Regions from separate parts of the Vibrio ponticus genome, predicted to be linked through region 1. Evidence: predicted binding sites of a transcription regulator. Region 1 holds the regulator's gene; each other region holds the start of a gene.

The links. The regulator MetJ, encoded in region 1, represses methionine synthesis genes. The targets are predictions, from matches to a motif close to TTAGACNTNTANANGTCTAA.
Region 2: the regulator MetJ is predicted to act here: its motif matches at 3,188-3,207, upstream of metA (homoserine O-acetyltransferase MetA).
Region 3: the regulator MetJ is predicted to act here: its motif matches at 2,969-2,988, upstream of metH (methionine synthase).

What each region holds. Positions count from the first base shown of each region.
Region 1 is NZ_AP019657.1:3,072,046-3,077,170, forward strand. Features, by position in the region: gene GZN30_RS13880 (bifunctional aspartate kinase/homoserine dehydrogenase II) at 1-782, opposite strand, end outside; gene GZN30_RS13885 (O-succinylhomoserine (thiol)-lyase) at 783-1,949, opposite strand; gene metJ (met regulon transcriptional regulator MetJ) at 2,172-2,489, shown strand; gene GZN30_RS13895 (malic enzyme-like NAD(P)-binding protein) at 2,993-4,267, opposite strand; gene rpmE (50S ribosomal protein L31) at 4,516-4,737, opposite strand.
Region 2 is NZ_AP019657.1:1,187,514-1,192,638, forward strand. Features, by position in the region: gene GZN30_RS05245 (M48 metallopeptidase family protein) at 1-85, shown strand, start outside; gene rlmF (23S rRNA (adenine(1618)-N(6))-methyltransferase RlmF) at 94-1,311, shown strand; gene pilW (type IV pilus biogenesis/stability protein PilW) at 1,341-2,075, opposite strand; gene metA (homoserine O-acetyltransferase MetA) at 2,221-3,162, opposite strand; gene GZN30_RS05265 (ATP-binding protein) at 3,417-3,797, shown strand; gene GZN30_RS05270 (ABC transporter permease) at 3,929-5,062, opposite strand; gene GZN30_RS05275 (ABC transporter permease) at 5,062-5,125, opposite strand, start outside.
Region 3 is NZ_AP019657.1:885-6,009, reverse strand. Features, by position in the region: gene metH (methionine synthase) at 1-2,920, opposite strand, end outside; gene GZN30_RS00010 (cation:proton antiporter) at 3,090-4,379, shown strand; gene GZN30_RS00005 (DedA family protein) at 4,503-5,125, opposite strand, start outside.

The sequences.
Region 1 (5,125 bases):
TGCAATACAGGCGCAGCAAGACGAGCAAGTTCACTGGCTTCATCAAGACGCAGTAGTGGCAGTAGGCAAGCATCAGCGACGAGGCGTGGATCTGCGCTGTAAACGCCAGCCACATCACTCCAAATGGTCACACGAGAGACTTGAGCGAGTGCGCCAATCACGGTTGCTGAGTAGTCAGAACCATTACGACCCAGCAGCACAGTCTTACCTTGTTTGTCTTGCGCCATAAAGCCAGTGATCACCACGCGGTGATGAGCATGTTGCGCGAGAACTTCTTTGAGTAGTGGGTAAGAAGCGCCGCGGTCAACTTCTGGTTGTGTACCTGCTTCAGCACGTAGAAATACACGCGAGTCTTGGGCGCGAGAAGGCAGCTTATTTTGGTTAAGCAGGGCAGCAAGCAGGCGTGAAGACCAGCTTTCGCCATGACCTAATACACAAGCTTGTTCGATTTCACTCAGTGGCGCAGTCAGCTCACCAAGTAATTTAAATTCATCATTCAGTTGAGCAAGTAACGGCTCTTTGCTCTCTCCTTCAAGCAGTTGCTCGATTAAATCTGTCTGAAACTTCTTTAACTCTTGTAGTGCTTCATGGGCAAGGCGACCATCTTTGTGTAAGCCATCAATAAACTCGATCAGCTTGTTGGTGGTTTTGCCGGCTGCGGAGACCACAATCAAATCGTCTTGCTGCGAGTATTCTTTAAGAATATTGACTACGCGGCGGTAGCATTCTGGATTTGCTAAACTGCTGCCACCAAACTTGTGCAGCTGTCTTTCCACGCTCATTTAGTTGTCCTCCGCTGCCACATTAAAGGCTTGCTCTAAATCGCTAATTAAATCTTGTACATCTTCCAGCCCTACCGAAAGGCGCAGCAGCTGTTGAGATACGCCAGCTTCCGCTAAGGCGGCTTCACCCATCGCTCGGTGCGTCATTGATGCTGGGTGGCATATTAAACTTTCCACACCGCCAAGGGATTCAGCCAAAGAGAATAGCTTAAGCGCGCTAACAAAAGTTTTAAGCTGCTCAAAACTGCCAGCGAATTCGAAACTGAGCATCGAGCCAAAGCCAGATTGCTGTTTTAGCGCAATCTCATGCCCAGGATGCTCCGGTAGGCTAGGGTGGTAAATTGTGCCGACACTTTGGTGATTTTGCAGATAGCTAAGGATCTCGCGAGAGCTTTCTTCATGCACGCGCATACGTGCGCCTAAGGTGCGTAGACCACGCAGTGTCATATAGCTATCAAATGGGGTGCCCGTCGCGCCAATGCAGTTGCCCCACCAAGCAAGCTCTTCTGCGTGTTGCTCAGTTTTGGTGATAACAACGCCGCCGATTACATCAGAGTGACCGTTGATGTATTTGGTGGTTGAGTGAATAACAAAGTCAGCGCCAAGTTCCAGAGGCTTTTGGAATACGGGTGTCAAAAAGGTATTGTCGACAGCTACTAAGGCATCAACCGCATGGGCTTGTTCACATAAAGCCGCAATATCGACCACGCGTACCAGCGGGTTAGAAGGGGTTTCAACCAGCACCAGTTTTGGTTTTTGCGCTAACGCTTCAGCAAGCGCGACCGGATCGGACTGGTCAACAAATAGAACTTTGAAATCGCCTTTTTGCGCGCGGGTATTAAACAATCGATAGCTGCCGCCATAGCAATCATGCGGCGCTACGATCAAATCGTCAGGTCCGAGAAAGGCGGTTGCCCACAAGTTCAATGCGGAAGTGCCACAGTTAGTAATTACCGCGCCTTTGCCTGATTCTAATTCAAACAGAGTTTGTTCCAACAAGCCGCGATTTGGGTTGCCTGAGCGGGTATAATCATATTTAGGCACTTCGCCAAATGCAGGGAAACCGTAGTTGGTAGAAAGATAAATTGGTGGAACCACGGCATGGTGTTGAGTGTCAGACTCGATGCCAGTGCGAACCGCAATAGTAGCAGGCTTGTGGGTGCTCATAAGTGTATCCTTCCAGAACAATAGTGACTTGTCAGTTTGAATGCGATATATCTACACAATCAGCATTGATACATCACGTTCACAATCCATTCACGCTACTTTACTGTTGTTAAACTGAGACGTCAACACATCTAGACGTCTATATGTCTTTGCTTGTAGCCTTAAAAGCCGCTAAAATTAGACTTTGCAAAAATTACTGACTAACAATAACGAAGGTGCGCAATGGCAGACTGGAATGGCGAATACATTAGCCCATACGCTGAGCATGGAAAGAAAAGCGAACAAGTAAAGAAGATTACTGTTTCAATTCCATTGAAAGTATTAAAGGTGTTAACCGATGAGCGTACACGCCGTCAAATTAACAACCTACGCCATGCAACGAACAGTGAACTGCTATGTGAAGCATTTCTGCATGCTTACACAGGTCAACCGTTGCCAACAGATGAAGATCTACGTAAAGACCGCCCAGATGACATCCCATCAGAAGCTAAGCAGCTTATGACCGAAATGGGCATCGAATTTGAAGCGTTCGACGAATAATTGTTAGCGTATTCTTGCTGCATCTGAATTAAAGCACCAGTTCAGATGGTGAGAAAACCAGAACATAAAAAAACCGCAGTTCATTAGCTGCGGTTTTTTGTTTTAGAGCGCCCATACTTCAATTTGTCATTCCATAGAGCGCGCAGCGCGAGTAGGGAATCTTGTTTTCTAGATTAAACCAGAGATCCCCAACTCGTTCGTTCCTCACTCTTGAGGATGACAAAGTAAGGTATATCCATAGAGCGCCCATACTTCAATTTGTCATTCCATAGAGCGCGTAGCGCGAGTAGGGAATCTTGTTTTCTAGATTAAACCAGAGATCCCCAACTCGTTCGTTCCTCACTCTTGAGGATGACAAAAGTAAGGTATGTCCGTAGAGAGGCGAAGCCGAACGTTCGCGAATCCGTAAGCCTCGTTTTTACGAGGCGTTCCGTGTACCCACTTCCGTAAGCCTCGTTTTCACGAGGCGTTCCGCAGTCCCGCATCCGTAGCGCAGCGTTCCGCTACGCCATATACCCCTCAGGCATCTCAATACGCGCTACACCAGAATCAACTGCAGCTTGCGCTACCGCTTTTGCTACGCGTGGCAGTAAGCGGTGATCCATTGGTTTTGGAATAATGTACTGCGCGCCAAACTCCAGCGCTTCAACTCCAGCAGCTTTAAGTACTTCGGCTGGAACAGGCTCTTTGGCTAGCTGGCGAATTGCTTCTACCGCAGCAAGCTTCATCTCATCGTTGATTTCGCTTGCACGCACATCTAATGCACCACGGAAGATAAATGGGAAACATAAAACGTTGTTAACTTGGTTCGGGTAATCACTGCGACCAGTACCCATAATTAAATCATCACGGACTTGATGTGCCAATTCCGGTTTGATTTCTGGATCTGGGTTTGAACAAGCAAACACGATTGGTTTGTCTGCCATTAGCTTGAGATCCTCTGGTGGTAGCAGGTTAGGACCCGATACGCCTAAGAAAATATCCGCACCTTCAATCACATCTTCTAGCGTGCGTTTGTCAGTGTTATTAGCAAATAGCTTTTTGTATTCATTCAGATCATCACGGCGAGTGTGGATCACGCCTTTACGGTCAAGCATGTAGATTTTTTCACGCATTGCACCGCACTTGATTAGCAGTTCCATACACGCCACTGCGGCAGCGCCTGCGCCAAGGCAAACAATGGTTGCGTCTTCTAGCTTCTTGCCTTGCAGTTCAATCGCATTGAGCATGCCCGCAGCCGTAACAATCGCGGTACCGTGCTGGTCATCGTGGAAAACCGGCACGTCACAACGTTCAATCAACTGTTTTTCAATTTCAAAACAGTCTGGGGCTTTAATATCTTCAAGGTTAATACCGCCAAAGGTATCAGCGATATTGGCGACGGTATCGACAAACTCTTCGATAGTGCGGTGTTTTACCTCAATATCAATCGAGTCTAGACCTGCAAAACGCTTGAACAGTAGCGACTTACCTTCCATTACTGGTTTTGAAGCCAGAGGACCTAAGTTACCCAAACCAAGAATTGCCGTACCGTTTGAGATCACCGCGACCATATTACCCTTGGACGTGTACTTGTAGACGTTATCTGGGTTTTGCGCGATTTCGCGTACAGGCTCGGCGACGCCAGGGCTGTATGCGAGTGCTAGATCTTTGGCTGTTTCGGCAGGTTTGGTTAGCTCGACTGAAATTTTCCCAGGTACTGGGTTGGCATGGTAATCAAGCGCTTGCTGACGGAACAGTTCTTCGGCGGTGTATTCTTGTGATTGGTCATCTGACATGGTGTTTTGTTTCTCGTTATCGTTGGTTGTTAAGCAAAAGTTATTCTATACCCATAAAGTCAAGCTGCATAGGCAAGAATGCGATTGGTGTAACCATTATGTCGGTTTGAGCGTCTGATAAGACCAGATAGCTCACAAATTTGCATTTAAGCGGCAAATAGCGAGGGAAGGAGAAGGGAAGAGGTAAATAGCAGGCAAGAAAAAAGGACGCCTGAGCGTCCTTTTTATAATCGGTATAAAAGTAGTAATTACTTCTTGCCGCTTGATAGAGCACCGAAACGCTTGTTGAAGCGATCAACACGGCCGCCTGTATCAACGATACGTTGCTTACCAGTGTAGAATGGGTGGCACTTGTCACATACGTCTAGGTGGATTGACTCTTTACCTAGAGTAGAGTTGAACTCGAAAGAGTTACCGCAAGAGCAAGTAGCTTGTACTGCTTTGTATTCTGGGTGAATACCAACTTTCATGGGAAAACCTCAAATAGGCCGTGTCGCCATCCGATTCTAAGCCGGACACCACACGTAGTTAATAAAAAATTTCGCATACCGCTTGATGAATAAATCCTCAAGCCATAATGCTAAGGCGCAGTATAGTAATGAATCCGCTAGTGAGGATCAACAGATTTACTAAAATTATTGCTACTTTTTTCACCATTAGCCAGAGTCTAGCGCGTTATTATCTTTGAGAGTAACTATTCCCAAACTAGTTGGACCATCAGGTAGGCGACAAGCGAGCAAAGCCTCTGAGCATAGCCATTAATTTGGACAGGGTATGTAATGAGGTTTGGGAGGGCAGTGTTGATGTTTTAAAAGACAGTGCTGATGGTTCAAATAGGAAGGGAGAGGGAAATAGAAT
Region 2 (5,125 bases), 1.9 Mb from region 1:
CCAACTGTGCTGTCATATGGAACCGGACTATCATCAATTAGAGCTGGATGCTCGCCTGTTTATGATTTACCAAGATATTAAGTAACGACCCTTATGAGTAATAAAGAGACTTCGCGCTCAAAGCACAAGCCACACAACAGCACTCCAAATAAGTCGACACGTAAGTCAAAAGGCAACGCTGCCAGTGCAACAAAAAGTGCTGAGAAAGCCAAACCAGTGAGAACTAAGCCAGCGAGAGCGTCTAAGAGTGCCGTGAAGCAGAGCAATCCTAAGCAGAGCAACTCTAATCAGAGTAACCCTGAGCAGACTAGTTCGATGCTGGTGACGACCGTGGCGGGAAAAGCAGGGCTGCATAAGCGTAACCTACACCAAGGTCGTTATGATTTTGAGCGTTTGGTAAAAGCACTACCAGCACTTGAAAAGCATGTGGTACTTAATCCCAAAGGTGAGCAAACCATTCGCTTTGATGACCCGACGGCAGTCAAGCTTTTAAACCGAGCTCTGCTTGCTGAACATTACAGTGTCACACAATGGGATATTCCTCAAGGCTACCTTTGTCCGCCAATTCCTGGGCGCGCGGATTATATTCACCGTCTAGCGGAATTGCTGCTCAATGAAGCGCCAAAGCTCAACCATAGTCTAGTTAAAGCGCTTGATATTGGTGTCGGCGCTAACTGTATTTACCCAATTGTCGGGGCAAGCCAATATGGCTGGGAGGTTATCGGCAGTGATGTTGATCCTATCTCGGTAGATAACTCAAACCAGATCGCGCAAAACAACGCTGTACTTACAGGTAAAGTGGCGTGCCGTTTACAAAGCGACAGTCGCCATTTCTTCAAGAGCATCATTGAGCCGAATGAATTTTATGACGTGACGACCTGTAACCCTCCGTTTCATGCTTCGCTTGAAGAAGCGCAGCAGGGTACAGAGCGCAAACTGAATAACCTCAATGCGCACAAAGCCAAACGTGGTCAGGTGAAAGTTGAAAAAGGCACTCAGACTAAAGCGAGTAAGCCGACACTTAACTTTGGTGGTCAAAAGGCTGAGCTGTGGTGCCCGGGCGGCGAAGCTGCATTTGTGAAAAACATGGCATTTGAAAGCCGTGAATTTGCTACTCAGGTATTATGGTTTACGACCTTAATCTCGAAAAAAGATAATGTTCGTTGGTTGCGCAAAAATCTCGAAAAAGCCGGTGCAAAAGAGGCAGTAATTGTCGAGATGAGCCAAGGGCAGAAGATTAGCCGCTTTGTGGCGTGGAGCTTTAAAGATAAAGCTGAGCGTGCAAAATGGTTGGCGGTGAAGTCTAATTAATTAGTTAACTAATTATTGACCATGTTATGTTATTGAAACCCGCCGATGTGCGGGTTTATTTTTGCCAGCTTAAGCTGATAATTCTGCGCGCTTGCGGTATTTCCTGCCTTGATTTCTAATCGAACTAGAGATTGTAGGATCTGAGCTTGAGTGCCAAATTGCTGCTGTGCACTGATCAATCGCGTTCTTGCTGGTTCAAAATAGCCATGGGCGATCTCTAATTCAACCAAATGGAACAGTGTTCGGAAGTCATCTGGTTGATAGCTTAAAGAGCGACGGAAGTACTCGATCGCAAGCTCAGTATCTCGCCCTTTGAGCGCACAGTAAGCGGCATTGGCGTAACTACTGGCAATATGCGGGTAGGATGGGTTCGCTGTCGCGCGCACAAAGTATTGATTGGCGCGCTGGTATTGTTGTTGACTGCAAAGGAAGACCGCATAGTCATTTAATACATAGCTGTTGTCGCGATGATAGTAGAGCGCGGTTTGATAGGTTTGCCGCGCTTTTTCTGGTTCGTTGACTTGCTTAAAGTAATCGGCTTGCGTAAGCAAGGTTCGGTAGTACTTGGGAGCGTGCTGTAAGGCTTTATCGAGATTTTCTTTAGCTCTGCTGAGGTTGCGCTGTTTGAGATAGCCTTTGGCAAGCTCGATACGCGCATCCGCTTTTTGCTGGTGGGAAGGCATTGAATCAGTGATAGGCTCGCTGGCACATCCAGCTATTAGCGCTAATGCTAATACGCTTACCGTCACTAATCTTACTTTCATCTTCACCTCCTAATTGGTTGAATTTGAGTATATCGAGCACAGGGTAAGATTGAGTTTCAGTTGTGAATGGGGTAAATCGAGTCAGGTCAAAAAAGACCAACAGAGTTGGTCTTGGTGCTTGTTGCTTAAACTAGCTGGCTTGTGCCTAATCGTCTTTGGTGAAGTTCGCTTCACTAAAGTGTTCCAAATCGAAAGGTGTTTGCTGATAAACACAGTAGTTAAGCCAGTTAGAAAACAATAAATGTCCATGACTGCGCCAACTAGCACGCGGAGGGTTGTCTGGGTTGTTGTTTGGGTAGTAATTGATTGGGATCGCAGGCTCCATACCTTCGCTAAGATCGCGAACATATTCATTGTGCAACGTGTGAGAGTCGTACTCCGGATGCCCGGTGACAAACACATTACGTTTGTCTTTGGTCGCTGCCAGATAGACGCCCGCCACGTCGGATGTCGCGAGAATATCAAGGTCGGTATGCTCAGAGAGGTACTCTGAGGAAAAATCCGCATAGCGTGAGTGTGGCGCTAAAAACTCGTCATCAAAACCGCGCAGTAGTGGGCTAAGCGGATTGACGGTTTGGTGTTTATAAACGCCAGAAAGCTTCTCTTTACGAGTACGCTTAGGCAAATTATAGAGCAGCTTCAAACCAGCTTGTGCCGCCCAGCAAACATAAAGGGTTGAGGTGACATGCTCTTTTGCCCAATTCATGATGTTCTGCAGATGTTCCCAATAAATCACATCTTCAAATTGCACTAAGCCAAGCGGCGCTCCGGTAATGATCATGCCATCAAAGTTGCGCTGCTTTACCATTTCAAATTGGCGATAGAAAGTATCCAGATGCTGAGTCGGCGTATTCTTGCTCGGACGATTATCGATTCGAAGCAGTTCAATATCCACTTGCAGCGGGCTATTCGATAGTAAGCGGAGAAATTGAGTTTCCGTCTCAATTTTTTTTGGCATCAGATTAAGGATCAATACTTTCAGCGGGCGGATATTCTGCGTCGCGGCGCGTGTTTCTGACATCACGAAGATGTTCTCTTCACGTAGCACGTCAGTGGCTGGTAGTTGATCGGGGATCTTGATCGGCACGGCTTTCTCCCTAAAGCAGTTTTTTTTGGACGTCTATACATCCAAACTTACAACAATCATTTTAAGATGTCGACAGCAAATTTAATTTACCTTAGACGAAGTAGTAAACCAAGCCAAGGTAACGACGCGAGATCAAATACCTCAACGGTGAGTTCTATGAGAGTAAAAACGTCAGATGAACGAGTTAGCGATAACAATGTGGCTGGTTTATACTGCGCCTCCTCAATTTAATTAGTTGGTTGTCTTTTCACATTATGCCGAAGCTTATTCTTATCCGTGGTTTACCTGGTTCGGGTAAAAGTACCCTAGCGAAAACGTTCCAAGCTCAGCACTTTGAGGCGGACATGTACTTTATTGATAAAAATGGCGAGTACCGATTTAATCCTACTTTGTTAGAAAAAGCGCATGCATGGTGTAAGCAGCAAACCGAGCAAGCGCTGCGCAGAGGAGAGGACGTGGTCGTCGCCAATACCTTTGTTCGTCGCTGGGAGATTCAGCCATACTACCAGTTAGCGAGAAAGCTCAAAGTCGAGTTTGAGATCATCGAATGTCATGGTGAATATGGCAGTATTCATGGTGTCGAGCAGAGCGTGATCGAGAAGATGCGCGCTAAATGGCAAGAGTGGCGGGTATGAGGGGGAGAGGCGAGAAAGCGAGAATTGAGATCTGAGAAGGGGAGAATTGAGAAGGTAGATCTGAGAGGCGAGATCTGAGAGTCAAGAAATGAGAAACGAGAAGAAGGGTGACGAGTGCCACCCTTGATGGTTTAAGCTTTGACTTTTTGTCGTTTGAGCGTCCAGATGGCAATTGCTAGCCACACTATGGCTTGAATCCATAATTGAGTGTAATACGGCGCAGCTTGCTGCCAAGTAGCCCCCATCTGATTCAAGGCTAAAAAGCCTTGGATGCCCGGGGTACTTGGGAAGAGATTCGCAAGCCAGACGATAATGCTCGGGATTGAGCCGGTCGGCCAAATAAATCCGGCACTAAAGACCAGCGGCATCGAGCTAATCAGTACGACCAAGGTGACCAGCTCTCTACGTGGTAAAATCGCACCAAGCCAAATGCCAATCGCACATGAGGCTAATAGGAAAGGCAGCAACATTGCCAATAGGGCACTGGCTTGAGCCAATTGACTGACGCCATGCATGGTAAAGCTAGCGCCGAAATAGTACATGCTGAGTAGATAGTAAATTGTCACCAGCACTATGCTGCGCACTGCGATGAGCTTATACGCCGGAGTGCTAGTCCAGTAACCTTTGCCGTGCTTCTGCGTTCCACCCATAAGCCCTGATGCCATGGCTAATGTTTGTTGTAAGATCAGCACAAACACCGCAGGTACCACATAATCCACATAGCCCATGCGCGGGTTAAATGTTGGCTTCATATTAAGCTGCGTCGGAGAGTATTGTTTAGCCGCTTGCTCTATCGGTGTGCCGTCCATAACCAATCGACTGACGGTGGTTTGCGCCGCTAACGTGCCGCCTGCTTGCGCCAAGCCTTCAACAATCGTCCCGTAAACCAGAAAATAAGAAGCGTCACCAGCATAAGAGAGTGTCGGGCTTTTACCTAACAACAGGTCTTTATAGAAATGCTCAGGAATCACCAATATTCCGCTGATTTCGCGGGCTAAAAACGCCTCTTTTGCCGTTGCAATGGTTGAGTCTCGTTGTACGATCTGTACTTGCGGAGTGGCATCAACCATACGTTCTAGTCGATAACTGGTCTGGCTATGATCTAAGTTAACCACACTGATTTTTTGCTCCCTTGGCGTCTGATGGCTGTAAGGGAGTGGGTAAAGAAACGAGTAGAAAACCACCCCACCAAACACAGTTAACATCACCACTGGATTGGTCAGTAAGGCTTTGAGTTCGGCTTTGATCAATTCAAACAGGTTCATTATTGGTGCTCCTGTTTTTCAGTGGCAGGTATTGCTGCGGCAGTTAAATGCTTTTTGATGAGC
Region 3 (5,125 bases), 3.1 Mb from region 1:
CTTCACCTACCTCTTCATGCTGCAAGATAGTCGGATACTTACCGACTAACGACCAAGTCATGAAAAACGGCGTCCAGTCGATATACTTACGTAATGTAGCGACATCAAAATCATCAAATACATGCACACCAGGTTTGGCTGGTGCTGGCGGCGTATAAGCCTCCCAATCGATCGCCACCTTATTAGCGCGCGCTTGCTCAAGCGTCACTGGCTTAGTACGAGGTTTCTTGCGGTTATGTTGATCACGTACACGAACATAATCCGCATCGAGTTTTTCAACAAAAGGTGGACGCAACACATCGGAAAGTAGCGAAGTACACACGCCCACCGCTCGTGAGGCATTGTTAACATACACCACTGGGTGTTGGTAATTCTGTTCAATCTTCACCGCAGTATGCGCTTTCGATGTGGTCGCGCCGCCAATCAATAGCGGCAAGTCAAAATCAAGCCGCTCCATTTCTTTGGCTACATGCACCATCTCATCCAACGATGGGGTAATCAGTCCAGAGAGACCGATAATATCGACATTCTCTTCTTTGGCGACTTTGAGAATCTGTTCACACGGCACCATCACACCGAGATCGATAATTTCATAGTTATTACACTGCAAAACCACGCCAACGATATTCTTACCAATATCGTGCACATCGCCCTTCACCGTTGCTAGTAGGATCTTACCATTTGAGCTGCCCGCTTGTTTTGAGGCATTGATGAATGGTTCTAAGTGTGCAACCGCCTGCTTCATTACTCGAGCAGACTTCACAACCTGCGGAAGGAACATCTTACCTTCACCAAACAAGTCACCGACCACGTTCATACCATCCATCAGTGGACCTTCAATCACCTCTAATGGTTTGGATGCATTGAGGCGAGCCTCTTCTGTATCTTCAACGATAAACTCGGTAATGCCTTTTACCAATGCATGCTCGAGGCGTTTTTCAACCGCCCAACTGCGCCACTCCAGCGCAGCAGCATCTTCCTCTTTGCCGACCCCCTTACCAGCATACTCTGCCGCAATATCAAGCAGACGCTCTGTGCCATCATCGCGGCGATTAAGCACAACGTCTTCGACTGCCTCACGCAGTTTATCTAGCACGTTATCGTAAATCTCTAACTGACCAGCATTAACGATGCCCATATCCATACCGTTTTTAAAACAGTGATAGAGGAACACCGCATGAATCGCTTCACGTACATAGTTATTGCCACGGAACGAGAATGACACGTTTGAGACACCGCCAGAGATCATCGCATGGGGTAAATCGCGCTTAATATCCGCTACTGCCTCGATAAAATCGACTGCATAGTTATTGTGTTCTTCAATGCCGGTCGCGACGGCAAAAATGTTTGGGTCAAAAATGATATCTTCTGGTGGGAATCCAACCTCATCGACCAAAATACGATAAGCATTGGTACAGATCTCTAACTTACGTTCACGAGTTTCCGCCTGACCAACTTCATCAAATGCCATCACCACGACAGCGGCGCCAAAGCGACGAATGATCTTTGCCTGCTCAACAAACTTCTCTTTGCCTTCTTTAAGAGAAATCGAGTTAACCACCCCTTTGCCTTGAATGCATTTAAGACCTGCCACGATCACTTCCCATTTAGAAGAGTCGACCATGATTGGCACTTTGGAAATTTCCGGCTCTGATGCACACAAATTAAGGAAGCGAATCATACAGGCTTCAGCATCTAACATGCCTTCATCCATGTTGATGTCGATGATCTGTGCGCCATTCTCGACTTGCTGTCGAGCAACATCTAACGCTTCATCATAGAGTTCTTCTTTGATCAAACGTTTAAAGCGCGCCGAACCCGTCACGTTAGTTCGCTCACCAACGTTCACAAACAGCGTCTCTTTCTCAATCGTGAGTGGCTCTAGCCCCGATAAACGGCAAGCAACCGGAAGATCGGGTAAAGCACGCGGCGTAACGCCTTCCACTGCCATCGCCATATGGCGAATATGCTCAGGCGTGGTACCACAACAGCCACCAATTAAGTTAAGGAAACCACTTTGCGCCCACTCTTTAACATGCTCCGCCATATCTTCAGGAGAGAGATCATATTCACCAAAAGCGTTTGGTAGACCAGCATTAGGGTGAGTTGAAACAAACGTTTCAGAAATGCGCGACAGTTCCTCAACGTAAGGACGCAACTCATCCGGACCAAGAGCACAGTTAAGACCAAAGGAAATCGGTTTAACGTGACGTAGGGAATTGTAGAAAGCTTCTGTGGTTTGCCCCGAAAGGGTACGACCAGAGGCATCAGTGATCGTACCGGAAATCATTACCGGTACTTCAACATCCAACTCTTCTAAAACACTATCCACCGCGAAGGCACACGCTTTGGCATTCAAGGTATCGAAAATCGTTTCAATCAGAATCAGATCAGAGCCACCTTTGATTAGTGCGCGAGTTGATTCTGAATAAGCTTCGACAAGCTCATCAAAAGAGACATTACGATAACCAGGATCGTTAACATCGGGTGAGATAGAACAGGTACGGTTAGTTGGACCAAGTACGCCAGCAACATAACGCGGCTGCTCTGGCGTTTTTGCCGTCCACTCATCTGCCGCTTGGCGAGCTAATTGCGCTGCGGCAAAGTTAATTTCTTCACTAAGGCTCTCCATGTCATAGTCAGCCATAGCGATAGTTGTCGCGTTAAACGTGTTGGTTTCAAGAATATCCGCACCCGCTTCTAAATAAGCATTATGGATATCCTTAATCAAACCTGGCTGAGATAAAACCAACAGATCGTTGTTGCCTTTAAGATCGCAGTGCCAGTTGGCAAAACGGTCACCACGATAATCTTGTTCTTCCAGTCTGTAGTCTTGAATCATGGTGCCCATACCACCATCGATCAGCATAATACGTTGCTTAAGCTGCGCTACTATCTGTTGTCTTAACTTGCTTCCCACAATACAGCCTCATTCCTTTGTTTGTACTCCCATCCTATCACAGAGAAAAAAGGAGTCTAGACGTCTAAAAAACTAAATTACTGACAATCAATTGATTAAATAGTGTTTGCCATTTGCCACACTTAGGCACAAAATTCTTATTTACAATTTGTAACATAAGAGTCCCATCATGTCGGTCTACTACACTCTTTGCTTTTTATCCGCCGCGGCAATGTTAATTGCCTTTATAAACAGCAAAATAGGTAAGATGCAAACCACCATTGCGATTACCGCCGGTTCGATGATGCTGTCATTGCTCATCTTGATCGCGGGTCAAAATGATTGGTTCCAACTCACTGAAATTGCATCCAGCACCATCGCCAGTATAAATTTTGAAGATTTCTTACTTAAAGGCATCCTCGGGTTTCTGCTCTTTGCCGGTGGTCTTGGCATTAAGCTCTCCAACTTAAAAGACCAAAAGTGGGAAATTACCGTTTTAGCGCTTGGCGCGACTCTCTTCTCCACTTTCTTTATCGGTTTTGCACTTTACGGATTCTGCCAAATCATCGGAATTCACTTTGAACTGGTCTACTGCCTTCTCTTCGGCGCTCTAATCTCTCCCACTGACCCCATCGCGGTTCTTGCCATTGTCAAAAAGCTAAATGCACCAAAACGCATCTCTACGCAAATTGAAGGGGAATCACTATTCAATGATGGTTTCGGCTTAGTTATCTTCGTCACTATTTACACCATCGCCTTCGGTAATGAAGCACCAACAGTGGGCAGCGTAAGTATGCTGTTTTTACAAGAAGCGGTCGGCGGCATTGTTTATGGTTTCGCGCTAGGTCTAATTTTCCATTATCTGATTAGTGCCACTGATGACCACTCCATGGAGCTACTACTGACTATCGGTATCCCAACCGCTGGTTATGCGTTTGCTGAAGTACTGCATGTGTCAGGACCGCTTGCGATGGTGGTATCAGGTATCATGATTGGTAACTGGACACGCTACATCGGTTTTTCAAAAGAGAGTGAAGATCACCTCGACCACTTTTGGGAATTGGTCGATGAATTCCTCAATGGCTTACTGTTCTTGCTGATCGGTATGTCGATGCTGCTGTTTGAATTCCACAAAGAAGACTTCATCCTAATGGCATTTGCCATTCCATTGGTGCTGACGGGACGTTACTTAAGTGTCTTCCTTTCATACATCGGCTTTAAACGTTACCGAAGCTACAACTCTTGGTCGATTCGTATTCTTACATGGGGCGGGTTAAGAGGTGGACTAGCGCTAGCAATGGCACTATCGATTCCGGCAGGTATTTGGGTCATTCCCGATAAGCTCATCGACGTGAAAGAGATCATTCTCGTCATGACCTACTCAGTGGTTGTTTTCTCAATCCTAATTCAAGGATCAACCATTACCCCTATGATAGAGAAAGCCAAACAAGAAGAAAAAGAAGCTCAAAAGAGCGAGTAAATCTCAGATGAAATAATAAAGGCAGCCATTTGGCTGCCTTTATTAGTTAAAGAGGTTGTTGGTCAGCTTTTAGATCATGGTAGCCCAAAAGGAACATGGCAACCCAAAAGCTATATCAACGGATTAATGCTTCACTTTTGCGGCTTGCTGTTCTTGCCAAACTTTACGTAGACGAACAGTCACAAAACCAAGCAGTGCAGTAACCAAGGTGATCACCGGCGCAGCCATTAACCCCATCGTGACCAATTTGCTGATGTTTTCAGGCAGCAGCGGCAACAACATACCAAATGAGCAAAGTAGTAATGTCCATAAGATAGCGCTCAGCCAAGCAAAATAATGGAACTTGTTGACCTTATTCGCACGCATACCCATCATCAGCGGCAATAGAGAACGAACTACAGGAACGAATCGCGCACAAAATAGAGCAACGAGACCATGCTTACCCAACAGCACATCAACTTGCTGTAGACGTTTCTGCGGTACCGCGTTCACCCATCCTTGAACTTTAGGTAGGCGATTTAACCAACGTCCTTGCACATAAGCAGCCCAACTACCCAGCGCCGCACAGGTCGCGATTAAAACCAAAATTAATACTGGGTCGAGCACACCAACTGCCGCTAAGGTACCCGATAACACCACAACGCTATCACATGGGAATGGCGCAGCAGGAATAAAACCACTTTCTAAGAAAATCAGTGCACCTACAACGAAATACACCATAACTGCGCTGCCTGGAGACATCAGCG